Regions from separate parts of the Arthrobacter sp. PAMC25284 genome, predicted to be linked through region 1. Evidence: riboswitches for the same ligand, from Rfam matches in the RefSeq annotation. Region 1 holds a riboswitch; each other region holds the start of a gene.
The links. A riboswitch is a leader RNA that binds a small molecule or an ion and turns the genes downstream of it on or off. The one in region 1 is predicted to bind S-adenosylmethionine.
Positions count from the first base shown of each region.

Region 2: it holds a riboswitch for S-adenosylmethionine, as region 1 does, so the genes downstream of both, KY499_RS12910 (DUF1737 domain-containing protein) here and KY499_RS17240 (aminotransferase class V-fold PLP-dependent enzyme) in region 1, are expected to answer to the same signal.
Region 3: it holds a riboswitch for S-adenosylmethionine, as region 1 does, so the genes downstream of both, KY499_RS06235 (homoserine O-acetyltransferase) here and KY499_RS17240 (aminotransferase class V-fold PLP-dependent enzyme) in region 1, are expected to answer to the same signal.

Region 1 covers NZ_CP080382.1:3,724,195-3,730,407, reverse strand. Annotated here, with positions in the region: gene aroA (3-phosphoshikimate 1-carboxyvinyltransferase) at 1-542, shown strand, start outside; gene KY499_RS17250 (ribosome small subunit-dependent GTPase A) at 526-1,641, shown strand; gene hisN (histidinol-phosphatase) at 1,729-2,550, shown strand; SAM riboswitch class IV at 2,725-2,838, shown strand; gene KY499_RS17240 (aminotransferase class V-fold PLP-dependent enzyme) at 2,874-4,304, shown strand; gene KY499_RS17235 (class I SAM-dependent methyltransferase) at 4,442-5,200, shown strand; partial or broken gene KY499_RS17230 (Nramp family divalent metal transporter) at 5,378-6,213, shown strand, end outside.
Region 2 covers NZ_CP080382.1:2,793,542-2,799,754, reverse strand. Annotated here, with positions in the region: gene cls (cardiolipin synthase) at 1-842, opposite strand, end outside; gene KY499_RS12920 (aminodeoxychorismate lyase) at 936-1,934, shown strand; gene KY499_RS12915 (hypothetical protein) at 1,970-2,935, opposite strand; SAM riboswitch class IV at 3,209-3,323, shown strand; gene KY499_RS12910 (DUF1737 domain-containing protein) at 3,337-3,636, shown strand; gene KY499_RS12905 (rhodanese-like domain-containing protein) at 3,633-4,043, shown strand; gene KY499_RS12900 (O-succinylhomoserine sulfhydrylase) at 4,044-5,252, shown strand; gene KY499_RS12895 (glutamate--cysteine ligase) at 5,295-6,213, opposite strand, start outside.
Region 3 covers NZ_CP080382.1:1,315,666-1,321,878, forward strand. Annotated here, with positions in the region: gene mmsB (3-hydroxyisobutyrate dehydrogenase) at 1-234, opposite strand, end outside; gene KY499_RS06225 (LysR family transcriptional regulator) at 362-1,267, shown strand; partial or broken gene KY499_RS06230 (MFS transporter) at 1,386-2,769, opposite strand; gene KY499_RS06235 (homoserine O-acetyltransferase) at 2,936-4,141, opposite strand; SAM riboswitch class IV at 4,153-4,268, opposite strand; gene KY499_RS06240 (bifunctional o-acetylhomoserine/o-acetylserine sulfhydrylase) at 4,452-5,768, opposite strand; SAM riboswitch class IV at 5,828-5,942, opposite strand; gene KY499_RS06245 (VOC family protein) at 6,092-6,213, shown strand, end outside.

The DNA of each region.
Region 1 (6,213 bases):
ACCTCTGGCGCAGCATCCTGACCACCATGGGGGCCACGGTGACCCTGCAGGACGGCATCCTGACGGTGACCGGCGGTCCGGAGATCCGGGGCGCGGATTTCGATGAAACCAGCGAACTCGCGCCGACTGTCGCGGCCCTCTGCGCCCTGGCCACCGGGCCATCGCGCCTGGGCGGGATCGCGCACCTCCGCGGCCACGAAACGGACCGGCTCGCGGCCCTGGTGGCGGAGATCAACCGCCTCGGCGGCGACGCGGAAGAAACCTCCGACGGCCTCATCATCCGTCCCGCCGCCCTCCACGGCGGCGTTGTGCACAGCTACGCGGACCACCGGATGGCCACCGCAGGCGCCATCCTGGGCCTCGCGGTACCCGGCGTCGAGGTCGAGGACATCGGGACCACGGCCAAGACCATGCCGGACTTTCCACAGATGTGGTCCGCCATGCTGGAACAGGGATCCGCCGGAGACCGCACCGGGTCCGCCGGAGCCTCCACGGACTCCCCCGCGGCCGGGAAGGACAACACCCATGGCGCGCAGCACTGACTCGTGGGACGAGTCCGACGTCCGGATCCGGCCGAATAAGAAGGGCACGCGCCCGCGCACAAAGGACCGGCCCAGCTACGACGACGCCCAGACCGGGCGCATCATCACCGTGGACCGGGGCCGGTACACCGCAGTGGTGGGCGAAGGCACCGCTGACGAACGCAAGATCATCGCTGCCCGGGCCCGGGAACTGCGCCGCAATCCCGTCGTCGCCGGCGATTTTGTCTCGCTGGTCGGGGATGTGAGCGGCGAACCGGACACCCTTGCCCGGCTCGTGAAGATCCAGGACCGCAAGACGCTCCTGCGGCGCAGCGCGGACGACACCGATCCGATCGAACGCGCCGTGGTCGCCAACGCGGACACCCTGGTGATCGTGGTCGCCGCCGCCAACCCGGAGCCACGCACCGGCTTTATCGACCGCGCCCTGGTAGCCGCCTACGACGCCGGCATTTCGCCGCTGCTGCTGGTGACCAAGGCCGACGTCAAGGATCCTGCGGAGCTGTTGTCCAATTACCAGCACCTCGATTTTCCGGTCATCATCAGCCGGACCGCGGACTCGGCTGCGTCCGGGATCGATGCCCGCTCGGACGACGGGCTCTCCGCCCGGCTGGACCGCGACGCAGTGTCCCAGTTGCGCGGCCACCTCGACGGCAAGGTCACCGTGATGCTCGGCCATTCCGGCGTCGGGAAGTCCACCATGGTGAACGCCCTGACCGGCGCCGAACGCGCCACCGGCGGCGTCAACGCCGTTACCGGGCGCGGCCGGCACACCTCCTCGTCGGCCCTGGCACTTAAAGTCAACGACGCACCGGCCGGCAGCTGGATCATCGACACCCCCGGCATCCGGTCCTTTGGCCTGGCGCATGTGGACCCGGACCGGATCCTTCGCTCCTTCCCGGACCTTGAGCCGGGGACGGATGACTGCGAGCGGGGCTGCAAACACAATTCCGACGCCGTCAACTGCGGTGTGGACGCCTGGGTGGCTGCCGGACAGGCAGGCCCCTCGGGACCGGCCCGGCTCGCTTCCCTGCGCCGCCTGTTGGGCACCGATCCGCGGATGGAAGCACAGGACGCCAAGGAACTCGGCATCGTCTCCTAGGCAGGCCGGCAGTCCGGCGGCCGGTCGTTCCGCGCCACCAAGCCCGGCCTGCCGCAGACGGGCCTGCTTTGGCGGTAGTTTAGAACCATGAGTCAACCCGCTTCGAGCTACAACGATGACCTGCGACTTGCCCACGTGCTGGCAGATTCCGTCGACGACCAGACGATGAGCCGTTTCAAGGCCCTCGACCTGCGGATCGAAACGAAGCCCGACCTCACCCCGGTCACGGACGCCGACAAGTCTGCGGAGGAAGCCATCCGCGGGCAGCTGTCCCGGTCCCGCCCGCGCGACGCCGTCCTCGGCGAAGAGTTCGGCAGTTCCGGCCACGGTTCCCGCCGCTGGATCATCGACCCGATCGACGGCACCAAGAACTTTGTCCGCGGCGTCCCGGTCTGGGCGACCCTGATCGCCCTCGTTGATGAGGGCGAACCGGTGGTCGGCGTCGTCAGCGCCCCGGCCCTGGGGAAACGCTGGTGGGCCGCGAAGGGCTCCGGCGCCTACACCGGCCGTTCACTGGCCGCCGCGACCCGGCTGAAAGTCTCCAACATCTCAGAGCTCTCCGACGCGTCGCTGTCGTATTCCAGCCTGTCGGGCTGGAAGGAGCGCGGCAACCTGGATGAGTTCATCGGCCTGACCGAGGAGGTCTGGCGGACCCGCGCCTACGGCGATTTCTGGTCTTACTGCCTGGTCGCCGAAGGCGCTGTGGACATTGCCTGCGAACCTGAGCTCAACCTCTACGACATGGCCGCCCTGGTCCCGATCGTGACCGAGGCCGGCGGCCGGTTCACGTCCCTGGAGGGTGTAGACGGCCCGTTCGGCGGCAACGCCCTCGCGACCAACTCGATCCTCCACTCGGAGGTCCTCAAGCGCCTCAATCCGGGCCTGGACGACCTGGACGACCTGCTCTAGCAAGACCTCCGGAATGCCGCCAAAACCGAAGAAACGGCGCCTGACTCCCCCGCACCGGGGAGTCAGGCGCCGTTTCTTCGATTTGCAGACCGATTGACCGCACCGCGTAATAAACCGCTTCACATTGAATGCGGCTGTTTTCCTCCGCCGCGGGGATGCCTTACGCTCGAATCAGGTCACGAGTGCCAGCGCTAAACCCCGGTTTGCTGGCCGGCAACCCTCCATTCGCGGTGGGGTGCCCCGGGTGACGACCTGGCCGGTCCGGAGCGGACCTGGCAAGCGCGGATCCCCGGTGTGAGGGGTCCTTTTTTGAGCGAGGTCCCATGACAACTGCCACTTTTCCCGTCACCATCCCCGGCCTGTCCGACGCACGATTCGCCGCCGGACGCCACCCGCTCGCCGCCGTCACCGGGGCGGAGATCCGGACCCCGCTGATCCACGGTGGCCACGTCCGGTACGCCAATCTGGACTACGGCGCCTCGGCCCCGGCGCTTTCCGTGGTCTCCGCCTACCTGAACGAGATCCTGCCGTACTACGCCAGTGTCCACCGCGGCGCCGGGTACGCCTCCCAGATCAGCACCTCGGTCTACGAAAACGCCCGCACCATTGTCCGGGACTTCGTCGGCGGCCGGGCTGACGACTCGGTGATCTTCACCCGCAACACCACCGACTCCCTGAACCTGCTGGCCGGCTGCCTGCCGCTGAAGGATGGCCAGCACAGCGGCGACGTGCTCTACCTCGATATCGAGCACCACGCCAACCTGCTGCCGTGGCAGGGTGTGCCGCACCGCAGCATTGTGGCGGCGCCGACCCTCGCGGGCACTCTGAACCGGCTGCGCGCCGAACTCGCCCTGGGCAATGTCGCCCTGCTGGCCGTGACCGGAGCCTCCAACGTCACCGGCGAGATCCTGCCGATCGACACCCTGGCCGCGTTGGCCCACGAGTACGGCGCCCGAATCGTCGTCGACGCAGCCCAACTGGCCGCGCACCGCCGGATCAACATCAGCGCGGACGACGTCGACTACGTCGCCTTCTCCGGGCACAAACTGTATGCGCCCTTCGGCGCCGGAGTGCTGGTGGGGCGGCCGGACTGGCTCGACGCCGGAACCCCGCACCTGGCCGGCGGCGGCGCCGTCCGCGACGCACGACTCGACTCCGTCACGTGGACCACCGGCCCGGCACGGCACGAAGGCGGCTCCCCGAACGTCCTCGGCGCAGCGACGCTGGCCCGGGCCACCCAAGTCATCGCCGCCCTGGACGAAAAGGACTGGCAGGCCCACGAAGACGCCATCCGCTCCTACCTCGTCGACGGGCTCCAGCGGATCGACGGCGTCACCGTACACCGGATCTTCGCGGACACCGCTGCAGCGGACCGCCCGGCGGAAGACGCCGGGCCCGGCAGCATCGGCGTCGTCAATTTCTCCCTCAAAGGCTACGACGCCGGCCTGGTCGCCGCCTACCTGGCCGCCGAGCACGGCATCGGCCTGCGCGACGGCCGCTTCTGCGCCCACCCGCTGCTCAAGCGCCTCGGCTTGCCCGCCGGCTCCCTGCGCGCCAGTTTCGGCCTCGGCTCACGGCTCGAGGACGCACAGCGGCTGCTCGCCGGCATCGAAGAGCTTTTGCGAACGGGGCCCGGCTGGGACTACGTCGTCGACGCGGGCCGCTGGGTGCCCGCCAACGACACCCGCATCTACCCGCACTGGGCGCCCAACACCCCAGGTACGGCGGGCGCGGCACCCTGCACCGGTGACTAGGCGCGGGTGCCGGGCGCTCCGGACCAGTCCCCTGCATCCGGGCCCCGACGGCGGGACGGGGTAAACGAGCTGCCGTATTCGTACGGTAAATTCGAAAGGTATCCGAAACAGTCAGGACCTTCCGAAGGAGATCGCACGTGGCACGCGGCGGCCCCAAGCTCTACCAGGAGCGACGCCGGGAGCTCGGCCAGAGCTTCCAGGACGGCGGAGAACACTATGACCGCGTCCGGCCGGGCTATCCCGCAGAGTCTGCGCACTGGCTGATTCCGGCCAAGGCGGCTGACGCCGCCGACGTCGGCGCGGGAACCGGAAAATTCACCGCCCTGCTCGTGGCAAGCGGACTCCGCACGGTCGCCGTCGATCCGTCCCCGGACATGCTGGACCAGCTCCGCCGGGCCCTGCCCGGGGTGAGCGCCGTCGAGGGATCCGCGGAGCACACGGGGCTCGACTCCACAGCATTTGACCTCGTCACGGTGGCCCAGGCCTGGCACTGGTGCGACCCGCAGCAGGCCAGCGCCGAGATCGCCCGGATCTTACGGCCGCACGGCGTGCTCGGGCTGATCTGGAACCAGCTGGACACCTCCGTGCCCTGGGTGCACCGGCTCTCCCGCATCATGCACGCCGGCGACGTCCACAAGCCACACTTCAAACCCGCCGTGGGCCCGGAGTTCACCGCGTTGGAGAGCCGTCTGAGCCGCTGGGAAGATCCGGTAACTCCGGAGGACATCAAGGAGCTCACCAAGTCCCGGAGCTACTATCTGGCAGCAACAGAGGCCACCCGGGCCAAGGTGATGGGCAATCTTGACTGGTATCTGCACGAGCACCTCGGCCATCCGCGGGGCGCGGGCCTCCGGCTTCCTTACCTGACGCAGACCTGGCGGGCCATCAAAGCCTGATTCGCGGACGGATTGCGCGGCTCCGTCATCCGCCCTAGTCTTTCGGTATCCCTCATTACCTCTTGTAGGTGCGTGAAACTTTTCCGCCAGGCGCTGTTCCGTGCCGTCCGACCGCGCGCCGCCGCAGCCGCGCTGATTCCCAGGAGTTCCACCGTGCTGGACAGCTCAGGACACGGCATAAAACCCGTGGGGCCGGACGCCGACCGGCGGCGCCCGGCCCGCACCGCACTGATCGGGCTCCTGGGACCTGCCTTCGTGGCCTCAATCGCCTACGTGGACCCCGGCAACGTCGCCGCCAACCTCACCGCCGGCGCCCAGTACGGCTACCTTCTGGTCTGGGTGCTCGTGGTGGCCAACGTGATGGCCGTGCTGATCCAGTACCAGTCCGCCAAACTGGGGATCGTGACCGGCAGGAGCCTGCCGGAGCTCCTCGGGGATCGCCTCGGAACGTTCTGGCGGCGGGCCTTCTGGGTGCAGGCCGAAATCGTGGCTGCAGCCACCGACCTCGCCGAAGTTGTGGGCGGCGCGATCGCGCTGTATCTGCTCTTTGGACTGCCCCTTCCCCTTGGCGCGGTGATCGTTGGCATTGTGTCCATGATCCTGCTCGCGGTGCAGCGTAAGAACCGGCAACGGCCTTTCGAATTCGTCATTATGTTCCTGCTCGGCATCATCACCATCGGGTTTCTCGCCGGGCTGTTCATCAGCCCGCCCGATCCGGCCGGGATTGCCGCCGGACTAATCCCCGGTTTCCAGGGGCCCGGACACCGTCCTGCTGGCCGCCAGCATGCTCGGCGCCACTGTGATGCCGCACGCCATCTACGTCCATTCCGCACTTTCCCGGGACCGGCACCGTCCGGACCCACACCTCCATGTGCCGGCCCCCGCGATGGCACGGCTGGTCAGAGCGACGCGCTGGGATGTCGTGGCGGCGCTGGCGATTGCCGGACTGGTCAACGTCGGGATGCTCCTGCTGGCCGCCTCCACCCTGGGAGGCGCCGAAGGCACCGACACCA
Region 2 (6,213 bases), 930 kb from region 1:
ACGTTGAGGGTCGTCACGATCGGTCCGCGCAGGCACGCCATGAGTTCCACCCATTCCCGGCCCAGTTTGCGGTGCTTGGAATTGTTGTAGGACGGCTCTATGAGGTTCTGCGATCCGGTAAAGGCCATCTCGCCATCAATGACCATGATCTTGCGGTGGTTGCGCAAGTCCGGGCGCCGCCATTGCCCGTGCACCGGGCTCAGCGGCAGCATGGGCCGCCAGCGGATCTTGCTCGCCTTGAGCCGCCGGATCAACTTCCGGTAGCCCTGGATCCGCAGCGTGCCCAGGTGATCGAAGAGGAGCCGCACCTCGACGCCCCGCTCCGCCGCCTCCTCCAGCGCGGTCAGCAGATCATCGGTGACATGATCGGCGCTCATGATGTAGAACTCGGCGTTAACGAAGGTCTTGGCCTCCCGGACCGCGGCGGCCATCGCCTTGATGGAGTCCGGGTAGCCCGGCAGCAGCTCGACGCTGTTGCCGTCCACCATCGGCAGCGAGCCCAGGGTCTTGTTCAATTCGGCCGCTGACGCGACCCATTCCGGGCCGCTATAGTCACTTTCCATACTTGCCAGCTCGGAGGTGCCGGCCCGGACGCGCGTGTTGATGGCCTGCTGCTGCGCCCGGCGGCGGCGGGAAAGGCGGAAGTTGCCGAAGAGCAGGAACAGCGTCAGGCCCACGGAGGGAACGAAGAAGATGACCAGCAGCCACGCCATCGCCGTGGTGGGCCGGCGGTTACCGGGGATGATTCCCAGCGCCAGCACCCGGATGGCGAGGTCGATCAGGGTCAGGACCACGATCAGCCAGGGCGGGAGAGTTCCCGCCAACGGTATCGGCCACAACACAGGCGAACCCCTCCAGCTACAGGCCCGCGGAACTGTTCCGGATCGGGCAACGACCAAATCCTATCCCGGGACGCCGCGCACTAAGCTGATGCCATGACTTCTGCTGCTGGCGTTTCCGCTCCTGTCACGGTTCTGGTCTTCCTGGATCCCGCATTCGAGGACGGCCGCCTGGCTGACGCGTCAAAACCGCAACTGATGGCCACAGACCAGGGGGCCACCCGTGGCGACGGTGTTTTCGAGTCGCTGCTGGCCGTCGGCGGCCAGCCCCGGAAGCTTCAGGCCCATCTGGACCGGCTGGCAGGATCGGCCCGCCTCCTGGAACTGGACATCCCCGTCGAAGACGTGTGGCGGCGCGCGATTGGCACGGCCCTCAGCGAGTACCGGGGCCGGCCAGCGCCCGTCCCGGACGCCCTCGATCCCGACGGCCATGCGGGCGATAGTGCAGACACGCCCGCCGATGAGGCAGTTATCAAACTGATTGCCACCCGCGGCGTCGAGGGCGGCGACGGCCCCATCTGCTGGGTCCAGGCATCCCGGCCGTCCCCGGCCGGCCGCCGCCAGCGCGAGACCGGACTCGACGTGATCCTGCTGGAGCGCGGCTATGACAGCGAGGTCGGCGAACGCGCCCCCTGGCTGCTGCTCGGGGCCAAAACACTGTCCTATGCCGTGAACATGGCCGCCCTGCGGTACGCGCACCGGCAGGGTGCCGACGACGTCATCTTCACCTCAGCGGACGGACGGGTCCTTGAAGGGCCGACGTCGACCGTGCTGCTGGCGCATTTGGAAACCTCGGACGACGGCGCCGGCGGGGTCCGGACGGTCCGTCGGCTGATCACGCCGCAACAGGACAGCGGCATCCTGCCCGGTACCTCCCAGGGCGCCCTCTTCACGGCAGCGAAGGCCGCCGGCTGGGAGCTGGGGTACGGGCCGCTGGAGCCGCAGGATCTGCTCGACGCCGATGCCGTGTGGCTGATCTCCAGCATCCGGCTCCTGGCCCCGGTGAACCACATCGACGGCCATGAAATCGGGACCCGGGAACGGCGGGCACAGCTCACGGCGGAGCTCAACGCCCTCTACGCGACGATCGGATAGGCGGGGATCCAGCCGGCGTGCCGGAAAGTGCCACCTCAGGCTGAGCGCACGGCTCCTGCGTACGCTGACGGGCGCCGCCGGAACGAGGCCGGGTTGAAGGACGGAAGCAGGAACGCCGCCAGGACCGCGTCGAGGAGTTCGGGGGCTGCGGCGCTGCTGGCACCAAACCGTGCCCGCAGGCCCAGGACCACCGGGGTGCCATCGGCCCTGCGGCGGATGTCAACCTCGACCGGCCCCGTCAGCCCGACGGCATGGACGGCGGCCATGGCCAGCGGGGCCACATCCGCGGCGGCGCCGGTCGCGACCCTCCGGCCCACAGCGGACGCAGCACCGGTGTCGGTCCCGGCGCCCAGGCCGGCCCGGACAGGCTGATCCACGACTACCACGTGGGGCGCCATCGCGTTCTGCGTCCGGGTCCCGAAGACCAGTGCGACATATCCTGCCCCCGGGATGAACTCCTGGACGATCCGGCCCTCCGGCTGCTGCGCCCAGTCCACCGGCCCGGCCCCGGGCAGGACTACGGCGCCGTTCTCGCCGCGGGGGACCCTCGGCCTCACGACGACGGAACCGCCCATCGCTGCGAGGGACGCCGGTGCGGCCGCGAAGTCGCTGGGCACACCGAACCGCGGGACCGCGATCCCCTCTGCCTGCAGCGTCCAAGCGGTCAGGAGGCGATCGTTGGCGAGGGCCACCGGGCCGGGATCGGACACGATCAGCCGGACGCCGTCGCTGAACGCGGCACGGGCGGCCGCCAGGTGCGGCAACTCCTCGGTGCGCGTCGGGATAACCACATTGAGGTTCCTGGCATCAACGAGCCGGCGCAGAGCCGGGACCCAGTCCGGATCCGATGCCGGCGGAAGCACCACCGCCTCGGTACCCGCGATACCCGGCACCTGGCAGGAGTCGGCGCCGAGAACCGGGAGTCCCCGGGCCGAAAGCTGGGTTGCGATGCTCCGCCCGGCGGCGCTGCCAAGTCCGGTAACCAGGATGTGTGGACGCACGGCTTCCCCTTCCGTTGCGGGCCGCTGACGCCGGTCCCCCCGGCGGCAGCGATTCACAGTTATATGAGACCTAAGTTCTGAGACCCAAGTTCTGAGACTTGAGCGGCGATGTTGCTGGCTTTGTCCTTCCAGTAAAGTGGCCGCCGTCCCGGATAACACGAGTGGCCACTACTTGGAACTCCCGGTTGCGCCGGGCCCGGTTCCCGGCATCCGTGACAGAAAATGACGACGGCGGCAGTGCGGGCCGACGTCGTAAGTGTTACGTTCGTTGGGAGTAATGAGAACCGGTGCCAAGCCCTGACTGGCCGGTCGGCAACCCTCCCTTTCGCGGCGGGGTGCCTCAGGTGAATACTCGGCATATCGACCACTCGAGCTGCAAGCGTGAATGAAGGAGATCCCTAATGCCCGACGCATCCGTCCAGGCGGCCCCGCAGGCCTCCCCCGAGGAAAAACTGGCCTACCGGCTGTTCACCGGCCCCGATGACCGTTCCTTCTGCGAGCGCGTCTCGGCCGCCCTGGCCGAAGGGTACGTGCTTCACGGCAACCCCGCCGTCACGTTTAACGGCAGCACCGTGATCGTGGCGCAGGCCGTCATCCTGCCCACGGCGATTGCGTCCGCGGACGCAGCCGTCGCGAACGCCGTCGAGGACCTCGACAGCGACGCTGCCGACTACGAGGAAGCATTTGAGGGGCACGCGTGAGCTACGCAGGAGACCTCACCCCGCCGGAAGCCTGGGCCAAGCTGGAGGCCGGCGCCGTTCTGGTCGACGTGCGCACAGAAGGCGAATGGGCCCACATTGGTATACCGGACACCAAGGCCACCGAGAACGATCCACTGTTCATCCAGTGGAATCTTGCCGGCGGCTACGCCAACCCGCGGTTTATCGAGCAGTTGAAGTTGCAGGCGCCGGAGGACGACGCGGTGGAACTCATCTTCCTGTGCCGCTCCGGCGCCCGCTCCATTGCCGCCGCCATTGCCGCCACTGAAGCCGGGTTCACCGCGTACAACGTCCTGGAAGGCTTCGAAGGCGAACCCGACCACCTCGGCGAGCGGACCGTCAACGGCTGGAAGAACCGCGGCCTGCCCACCAATCTCGGAGAAAACTAAGTGGGTTTCAATCCCGACGCCGCAGGGTGGGGACCGGAGACCCAGGCCGTACGCGGCGGTCTTGACCGCAGCGGCTTCCAGGAGACCACTGAGCCGGTGTTCCTCAATTCCGGGTTCGTCTACGAATCCGCCGCAGCCGCCGAACGGGCCTTCACCGGCGAAGACGAGCGGTTTGTCTACTCGCGCTACGGCAACCCGTCGGTGGCGACCTTCCAGGAGCGACTCCGGCTGATCGAGGGAACAGAGGCATGCTTCGCGACGGCATCCGGCATGTCCGCGGTCTTCACCGCCCTCGGCGCCCTGCTGGCAGCCGGCGACCGGGTGGTCGCCGCACGCTCCCTCTTCGGTTCCTGCTTCGTGATCCTCAGTGAGGTTCTGCCTCGCTGGGGCGTCGAGACTGTCTTCGTGGACGGACCGGATCTGGAGCAGTGGCGGGTGGCGCTGTCGGAGCCGACGACGGCCGTGTTCTTCGAGTCCCCATCAAACCCCATGCAGGAAATCGTCGACATTGCCGCGGTGAGCGCCCTCGCGCATGCCGCCGGCGCCACCGTGGTGGTGGACAACGTCTTCGCCACACCGCTGCTGCAGCGCTGCGGTGATTTGGGCGCGGACGTGGTTGTCTACTCCGGCACCAAGCACATTGACGGTCAAGGCCGTGTTCTGGGCGGCGCCATCCTGGGAACGAAGGAGTTCATCGACGGCCCGGTCAAGCAGCTGATGCGGCATACCGGCCCGGCGTTGTCCGCTTTCAACGCCTGGGTGCTGACCAAGGGGCTGGAGACCATGGCGCTGCGGGTGAACCACGCCTCGGCCTCGGCACTGCGTCTCGCCGCCTGGCTTGAAGGGCAACCGGCGGTGGGCTGGGTCAAGTACCCGTTGCTGGCATCCCACCCGCAGCACGAGCTGGCGGCGCGGCAGATGAAGGCCGGCGGGACCGTGTTGACGCTGGAGCTCGCCCCGACGCCCGGGCGGTCCGCGAAGGAAGCCGCCTTCGCGTTGCTGGACGGGCTGCGGATCATCGACATCTCCAACAACCTGGGCGATTCGAAATCCCTGATTACGCACCCGGCCACCACAACGCACCGGGCCATGGGTCCGGAGGGACGCGCCGCAATCGGGCTGAGCGACGGAGTGGTGCGGCTGTCCGTGGGTCTGGAAGACGTCGAAGACCTGATGCGTGACCTGGGTCAGGCCCTGAAGCAGGTCTAACCGCCCCGGCCCCGGCCGTCGTCCGCGGGCCGTCCCCGGGAGCTATCCGGCGAATGGCACTTCGTCAGGGGACAACGACGTCGCCCTGACCGCGTGGTCCACGACGCCGGGCAGCCCGGCCTCGGCGAACAGGCGGCGTTGCTGTTGCGACCCGGTGCCGCGCTCCATGATCCGCCGGATGCCCGCGTCCACCAGCCCGAGTTCGCCCTGTTCCTGGAGCACCGGGGCAAGGTAGTCCACCAGCGCATCCACTACGTCGCGGGCAGGTGCGGGCCTGAAGCTGCCGAAATCCAGCAACTCCGTGCGCACGCCGAAGTTACTGGCCTGCCAGGCAGCCATCCGCAACAGCACAGTGGGGACCGGGGCCGGTTCAACGCCGTCGCGCCAGTCCCGGCTGGCCGATTCCACGAGCGCGCGGACCAGCACGGCAATCAGCGCCGCGTCTTCGGCAAGCAGACACACATCCGCCACCCTGACCTCAACGGTGGGATGGTGCCGGCACAGACGGGCGTCAAAGTAGACCATCCCCTCGTCGAACAGCACTCCGGTCTCCAGCAGCCGGTTCACAACCCGGCGATAGACAGACAGACTTCCGAAAATCATCGACGGTCCGGCGCCGGGCCAACGGTTCCAGACCTGTGTGCGGTAGCTGTCGAACCCGGTCTCCGTGCCGTTCCAGTAGGGCGAGTTCGCGCTGAGTGCCACCAGGACGGCCAGCTTGTCGCGGATCCGGTCCATCACGGCCACTCCCTCGTGCGGGGACTCCACGAGGGTGTGCACGTGCAGGCCGCAGGTCAGCTGGTCCCGCACGGTGAGCCCGAAGCGGTTTTCCATGGCGGTGTAGCGCGGTTTGGGCGTCATATGGGTCACCGGCGCGTGCGGCGACGTTGCCAGGGCGGCAACCCGGGCCCCGTGGGTCCGGGCGGCGCGGTCCGCGAGGTCCCGGTCCAGCCGGATTGCC
Region 3 (6,213 bases), 1.5 Mb from region 1:
CGGGCCGAGGTACACGGCGCGGGCGTGCTCACCCTTGGGCAGCATGGTGAAGACAGCATCCGCCCCCGCGACTGCCTCGGCGATACCGGCCGCGGGCTTGACACCCGCAGTTTCGGCGGCGGCAACGGCCTCGGGATTGAGGTCGAACCCACGCACTTCGTGGCCGGCGGCTACCAGGTGTCCTGCCATGGACCCGCCCATGTTCCCCAGTCCGATCCAAGCGATTACTGCCATGACGAAAGCTCCTTTGCTCGTGGTGTGCTGTGGCCTGTGTCAACCATCACACGCTGCTAGAGTGCATTCAAGGTAAAAAACCACAGACGGCGTGTGCATGAATGCACAGATGTAGGAGCGGCACCAGATGGACCTGAAGCGGCTACCGAGCCCGGATGACCTGCTGATCCTGCTGACGGTGGCCCGGCTGGGCCGGTTCAACGCTGTCGCGGAAACTCTGGGCACGACCCACACCACCATTTCGCGGCGAATTCTGGCATTGGACAAACAACTCGGGGGCCGGACCCTCGAACGCATCCCGCACGGCTGGGAACTCACCGAACTCGGCAGCCAGGCGGTGGCCGCTGCCGAATCGATTGAGGGCACCCTTGGCCTCCTCGCCGGGCGGCTCAGCCACAGCGGCGACACGCTCTCCGGCGTCGTCCGGATCAGCACTCCCGACGGTTTTGGCGCCGAGTTCGTGGCCCCGGCCCTCGTGCGCCTGCAGCGTGCGCACCCCCTGCTCAACGTCGAACTGCTCAGCGACACCCGCAAGGTCAGCAGAAACCGGTCCGGGGTGGACCTGGAAGTGGTGGTCGGCAACCTCGAACCCGGCAACGCCCAGCCAATTTTTCTGAGCAACTATTTCCTGCGGCTGTACGCGAGCCCCTCGTACGCCAGGGATCACGGGCTTCCTGAGACCCTGGATGATGTCCGGCAGCACGGCTTCGTCTCGTACGTGGAGTCCGCGCTCAAAGTGGAGGAACTGGGCCACCGGTCCACCCAGTTGCCGGTCCCCCGGTCCAGTTTCCAGGCGACGAGCATCTTCGCCCAGGTCGAGGCTGTGCGCCGCGGTGCCGGCATCGGACTGCTGCCGAACTTTATGGTGACACGCAGGACCGGGCTCCTGCCGGTACTGCCCCATGACTTCCAGCGCCAGCTCCCCATCTGGGCGGTGGCGCGTGCCGAATCGCTGCGCTCGGCCGCCGTCCAGGCCGTGCTCGCCTCGCTCCGCAGCGAAATCCAGGACCGCGGGGAAGACCTCGGCGGTTAGGGCGCGAGACTGCGGCAGACGACAGCCGCCCCCGTCCGGATGGTCCGGGCGGGGGCGGCTGTCGTTTTGGCGCTTATTGCGCAGCGTTATGTCCTTGCTGGTGGCAGGAAACGCGGCCTTATCGCTTGGCGGCTGCGAGCAGATCGGCGGTCCCGCGGGCGTCGGCTGCGTCGACGTCGTGCAGGGAAATCCCCTTGGTCTCCTTGAGGAAGTACACCGCAACCAGGGTCACGATGCACGCCCCGAGCAGGTACAGGGCTACCGGGACGGAGGACTTGAACTGGCCCAGCAGGGATGCTGCGATGATCGGAGCCATCGAACCGGCAACGATCGAGGTCACCTGGTAGCCCAGGGAGACACCGGAGTAGCGCATACGGGTCGGGAACATCTCGGCCATGATCGAGGGCTGACCGGCGTACATGAGGGCGTGGAACATCAGGCCGATCGTAATCGCGGCAAGAATAATGAGGTCGTTCCCGGTGTCCATCATCGGGAAGGCGAAGAAGCCCCAGGTGCCGCCGAGAATCGCGCCGGCCGCGTAGACCGGTTTGCGTCCGAACGCGTCGGAGAGCCGGCCGACCAGCGGGACCGCGCAGAAGTGGATGAAGTGCGCCACGAGCAGGAGCAGCAGGATCCGTGAGGTGTCCGTCTGCACGATGACCTTGAGGTAGGTGATGGAGAACGTAACCACGAGGTAGTACAGGATGTTCTCCGCGAAGCGCAGGCCCCATGGCGGTGAAAACGCCCCGCGGGTAGCGGCGGAACACTTCGGCGACGCCGTACCCCTTCTTTTCCAGGGTCACTTCCTTCTGTGCTTCGAGGAAGATGGGGGCGTCGCTGACCTTGGTGCGGATGTAGTAGCCGACCAGAACGATGACGGCAGAGAGCCAGAAGGCAACCCGCCAGCCCCAGCCGAGGAATTCCGCGGGCGCCAGGGTGGAGGACAGGGTGAACAGGACGCCGGTGGCGAGCAGGTTGCCCAGCGGCACCGCGGACTGCGGCCAGCTGGACCAGAAGCCGCGGGACTTGCTCGGGCTGTGCTCGGCGACCAGAAGGACGGCGCCACCCCATTCGCCGCCGACAGCGAAGCCCTGGGCGAAGCGGAGGAAGACCAGCAGGGCCGGGGCCCAGTAGCCGATCTGGGCGAAGGTCGGCAGGCAGCCCATCAGGAAGGTGGAGACGCCGACGAGGATGATGCTCAACTGCAGCAGTTGTTTGCGGCCGAACTTATCGCCGAAGTGGCCGAAGACGATGCCGCCGATCGGGCGGGCCACGAAGCCGACGGCGTAGGTCAGGAACGCGGCGATGATGCCGTCCAGCTCCGTACCGGAATTGGGGAAGAAGACCTTGCCAAAGACCAGGGTGGCCGCGGAGGCGTACAGGAAGAATTCGTACCATTCAACGACGGTGCCGGCCATCGAGGCCGCTACTACCTTCTTTAGTCCGGAGGACTCCGGATCAGTCTGCGCGGGGCGCCTCGCGGCGGGATTACCAACACTCATGGGAACTCCTCTGGCGTCTTCTTCGACACCGTTTGAACCAATGGACTCGGATGCGTGTGACATGGCGCACACGGCATCATTACCCATGAGTATGTCCGGCTCCAGCCCTGGTCTCAACGGCCATTAGCGCAGGGCGCATCTGCAAATATGCACAGACCAGCCGGGGCTAGCCGAAGAAGTGGCTGCGTAACTGCCCGCTGAGCTGGCCGATTTCGGTCAGGAATCCGTCGTGTCCGATGGGCGAGTCGATCATGTGCAGGACGGCGCCACCGGGCAGCGCCTCGGCCAGTTCCAGGGACTGGGCAGGGAAGTACAGCCGGTCGGACTCCACGGCTGCGATCAGGAACTTCGCTGTGGCCGCCGCCAGGGATGCGCTAAGGGCCCCGCGCCCCCGGCATACGTCGTGGCTCATCAGCGCTTCGGTGATGGCGATGTAGCTGTTGGCGTCGAAGCGCCGGACCAGCTTGCTCCCTTGGTGGTCCAGGTAGCTCTCCACCTGGTAGCGCCCCCGCCCGGCCACCGATCCGGCTTCCAGCGGAGCTTCGGCCCCCTGGGGATTCCGGCCGAACCGTCCGTCCAGTTCGGCGGCGGAGCGGTACGTGATGTGCGCGATCCTGCGCGCCAGGGCGAGGCCGGCTTCCGGCTGCGGACCGCCGTAGTAGTTCCCGCCGCGGAAATTGGGATCCTGCCGGATCGCCAGGGTCTGGGCCTGCGCAAAGGCGATCTGCTCGGCGGTGCTGCTCGCGCCGACTGAAATCACGGCGCAGTGCCGGACCCTTTCCGGGTAGGTAACGGCCCATTCGAGGGCACGTGCCCCGCCCAACGAACCGCCCAGGACAGCGTACCAACTCCCGATCCCCAGGGCGTCAGCGAGCCTGGCCTCGGCCGCGGTGGTGTCCCGCAGGGTGACCAGCGGGAACCGGGATCCCCAGGGCTGTCCGTCCGGCGCCGGCGTCGAGGGCCCCGTGGAGCCGTAGCAGCCGCCCAGGATGTTGATGGAGACCACGAAGTACCGGTCCGTATCCACGGGCGCACCGGGGCCGGCGAGTTCTTCCCACCAGCCGGGCTCCTCGCTGGCGCCGCGCGTGACGTGGGTGTCCCCGGTGAGGGCGTGTTCGATCAGCACGGCGTTGGAGCCGTCGGCGTTAAGGGTGCCCCATGTTTCGTAGCCGAGGACCACGTCCGGGAGCGTCACGCCGCATTCGAGGTCCAGGGCACCGATCCGGAGGTACTGGACGGTCCCGTCCGGCGCCCCGGCCGGGGGCGCAGGGTGAACGTCCGCGACCCGGGCCGGTGCGGACGCTGCGCATGTCCCGGCGTTGCGGGACGGTGTGGTTTCGGGGACACCACTGCGGGTGATGGAAATCGTCATGTGCGGACCTCACTTAGCGCTTGCCCGCCGTCGACTGAACGGCAGGCCAGGTCCTCACCCGGGGCACCCCGCCGCTAAAGGAGGGTTGCCGGCCAGCAAGCCGGGGCTGTCACTGGCACTCATGACCTTTTATGAGTGTACGAAACAGGGCGGGGAAATGGCGAAGAATGTGACTTCCATATGACAGCCGGACCTGGCCGCAGGAATTTCCCCATCTTTGAGGGCCGGTTCGGGCGGGCCGCCCCGAAACATCGGCGGGTGCCGGCGTCGTTGGCGCAAAGATGGGGAAATCCGGCGCAGGCCGGTAGCCCTACGCGGTCTTCGCTGCCCGGAATCCGGCGTCGAGATCAGAAAGGATGTCATCAATGTGTTCCAGTCCCACGGAGAGGCGCACGAGTCCCGGGCTGACGCCGGCGATCTCCTGCTGTTCCGCGGTGAGCTGGCTGTGGGTGGTCGACGCCGGATGGATGACCAGCGAGCGCACGTCGCCGATGTTGGCAACATGGGAGTGCAGTTCGAGGGCATCGACGAAACTCTTGCCGGCCTCCGCTCCCCCGGCGATGGTGAAGCTGACCACGGCACCGGTTCCCTTCGGCCCGTACGTGCGGCCCCGCTCGTACCAGGGGCTGGACGGCAGTCCGGCGTAGGCGACGGAGTCCACGTCGTCCCTGGCTTCGAGCCATTCGGCAACACGGGTGGCGTTGGCTACGTGGCGTTCCATCCGCAGGCTCAGCGTCTCGATGCCCTGGGCAATAAGGAACGCATTAAACGGCGAGACCGCCGAGCCGAGGTCCCGGAGGAGCTGGACCCTGGCCTTGAGGATATAGGAAAGGTTGGCCCCGAGGGCGCCATCCTTGCCCAGGTCCCGGGCGTACACGATGCCGTTGTAGGTGGGGTCCGGGGTGTTGAAGCCGGGATACCGTTCCGGGTCCTTGCCGAAGTCGAAGTTGCCGGAATCCACGATCACGCCGGCGATCGCGGTGCCGTGGCCGCCGAGGTACTTCGTGGCGGAGTGGACCACAATGTCCGCTCCCCATTCGATTGGCCGGATGAGGAAGGGTGTTGACAGGGTGTTGTCGACGATCAGCGGCACCCCGGCCTCGTGGGCAACCTTCGAGATGCCCTCGAGGTCCAGCACGTCCTGGCGGGGGTTGGAGACCACCTCACCGAAGAACAGTTTGGTGTTCGGCCGGACAGCCTGGCGCCACTGCTCGAGGTTGTCCGGATCGGCCACAAACGTAACGCTGATGCCGAACTTTTTCAGGGTGTGGGCGAACAGGTTGTACGTTCCGCCGTAAAGGCTGGGACTTGCCACGATGTGGTCTCCGGCTTCGGCCACGTTCAGGATGGCGAAGGTCTCGGCCGCCTGGCCAGAGCTCAACAGCAGGGCTCCGAGGCCGCCTTCGAGGCTGGCCACGCGCTGCTCCACCGCGTCCTGGGTGGGGTTGCCGATCCGGGTATAGATGGGCGCCAGTTCCGCGAGGGCGAAGCGGTTGGCGGCGCTTTCCGCGCTCGGGAAGACAAACGAAGTTGTCTGGTAAATCGGCAAGGCCCGCGCACCGGCGGTGGCGTCCGGCTCCTGGCCGGCATGGATCTGGCGGGTTTCGAAGGACCAGGAATTGGTCATTGTTGGCTCCTGACGGAATCGGGCACGGCCGTTCCGGGCCTCGATCCGGAACGGCACGGGCGCCGCGCTTGCCCTCCGGCGGTCGCCGGACAGCCAGGTCCTCACCCGGGGCACCCCACCGCGAGTGAGGGTTGCCGGCCAGCGAGCCGGGGCTGGATGCTGGCACTCATGACCTGGCTTCAGTGTAAGTACAGTGCTGCGGCGCCAATAGCTTTGTGACGAACATGTCGCTGAGCTGGGCCTGGGCCGCTACTGAATGACATCCCACCACGGTTAGGTACGCCTAAGCTGAGAGGCCCATCACAAAGTGCCAAGATGAAGGCATGCGCATGGATCACGTTTCTTACGCCTGTGAACACGATGGCTTGGCAGCCACCACCGAACGTATTGCGTCTGCCCTCGGCGTTGAAGCCGTGAAGGGCGGAGTACACCCCCGCTTCGGGAC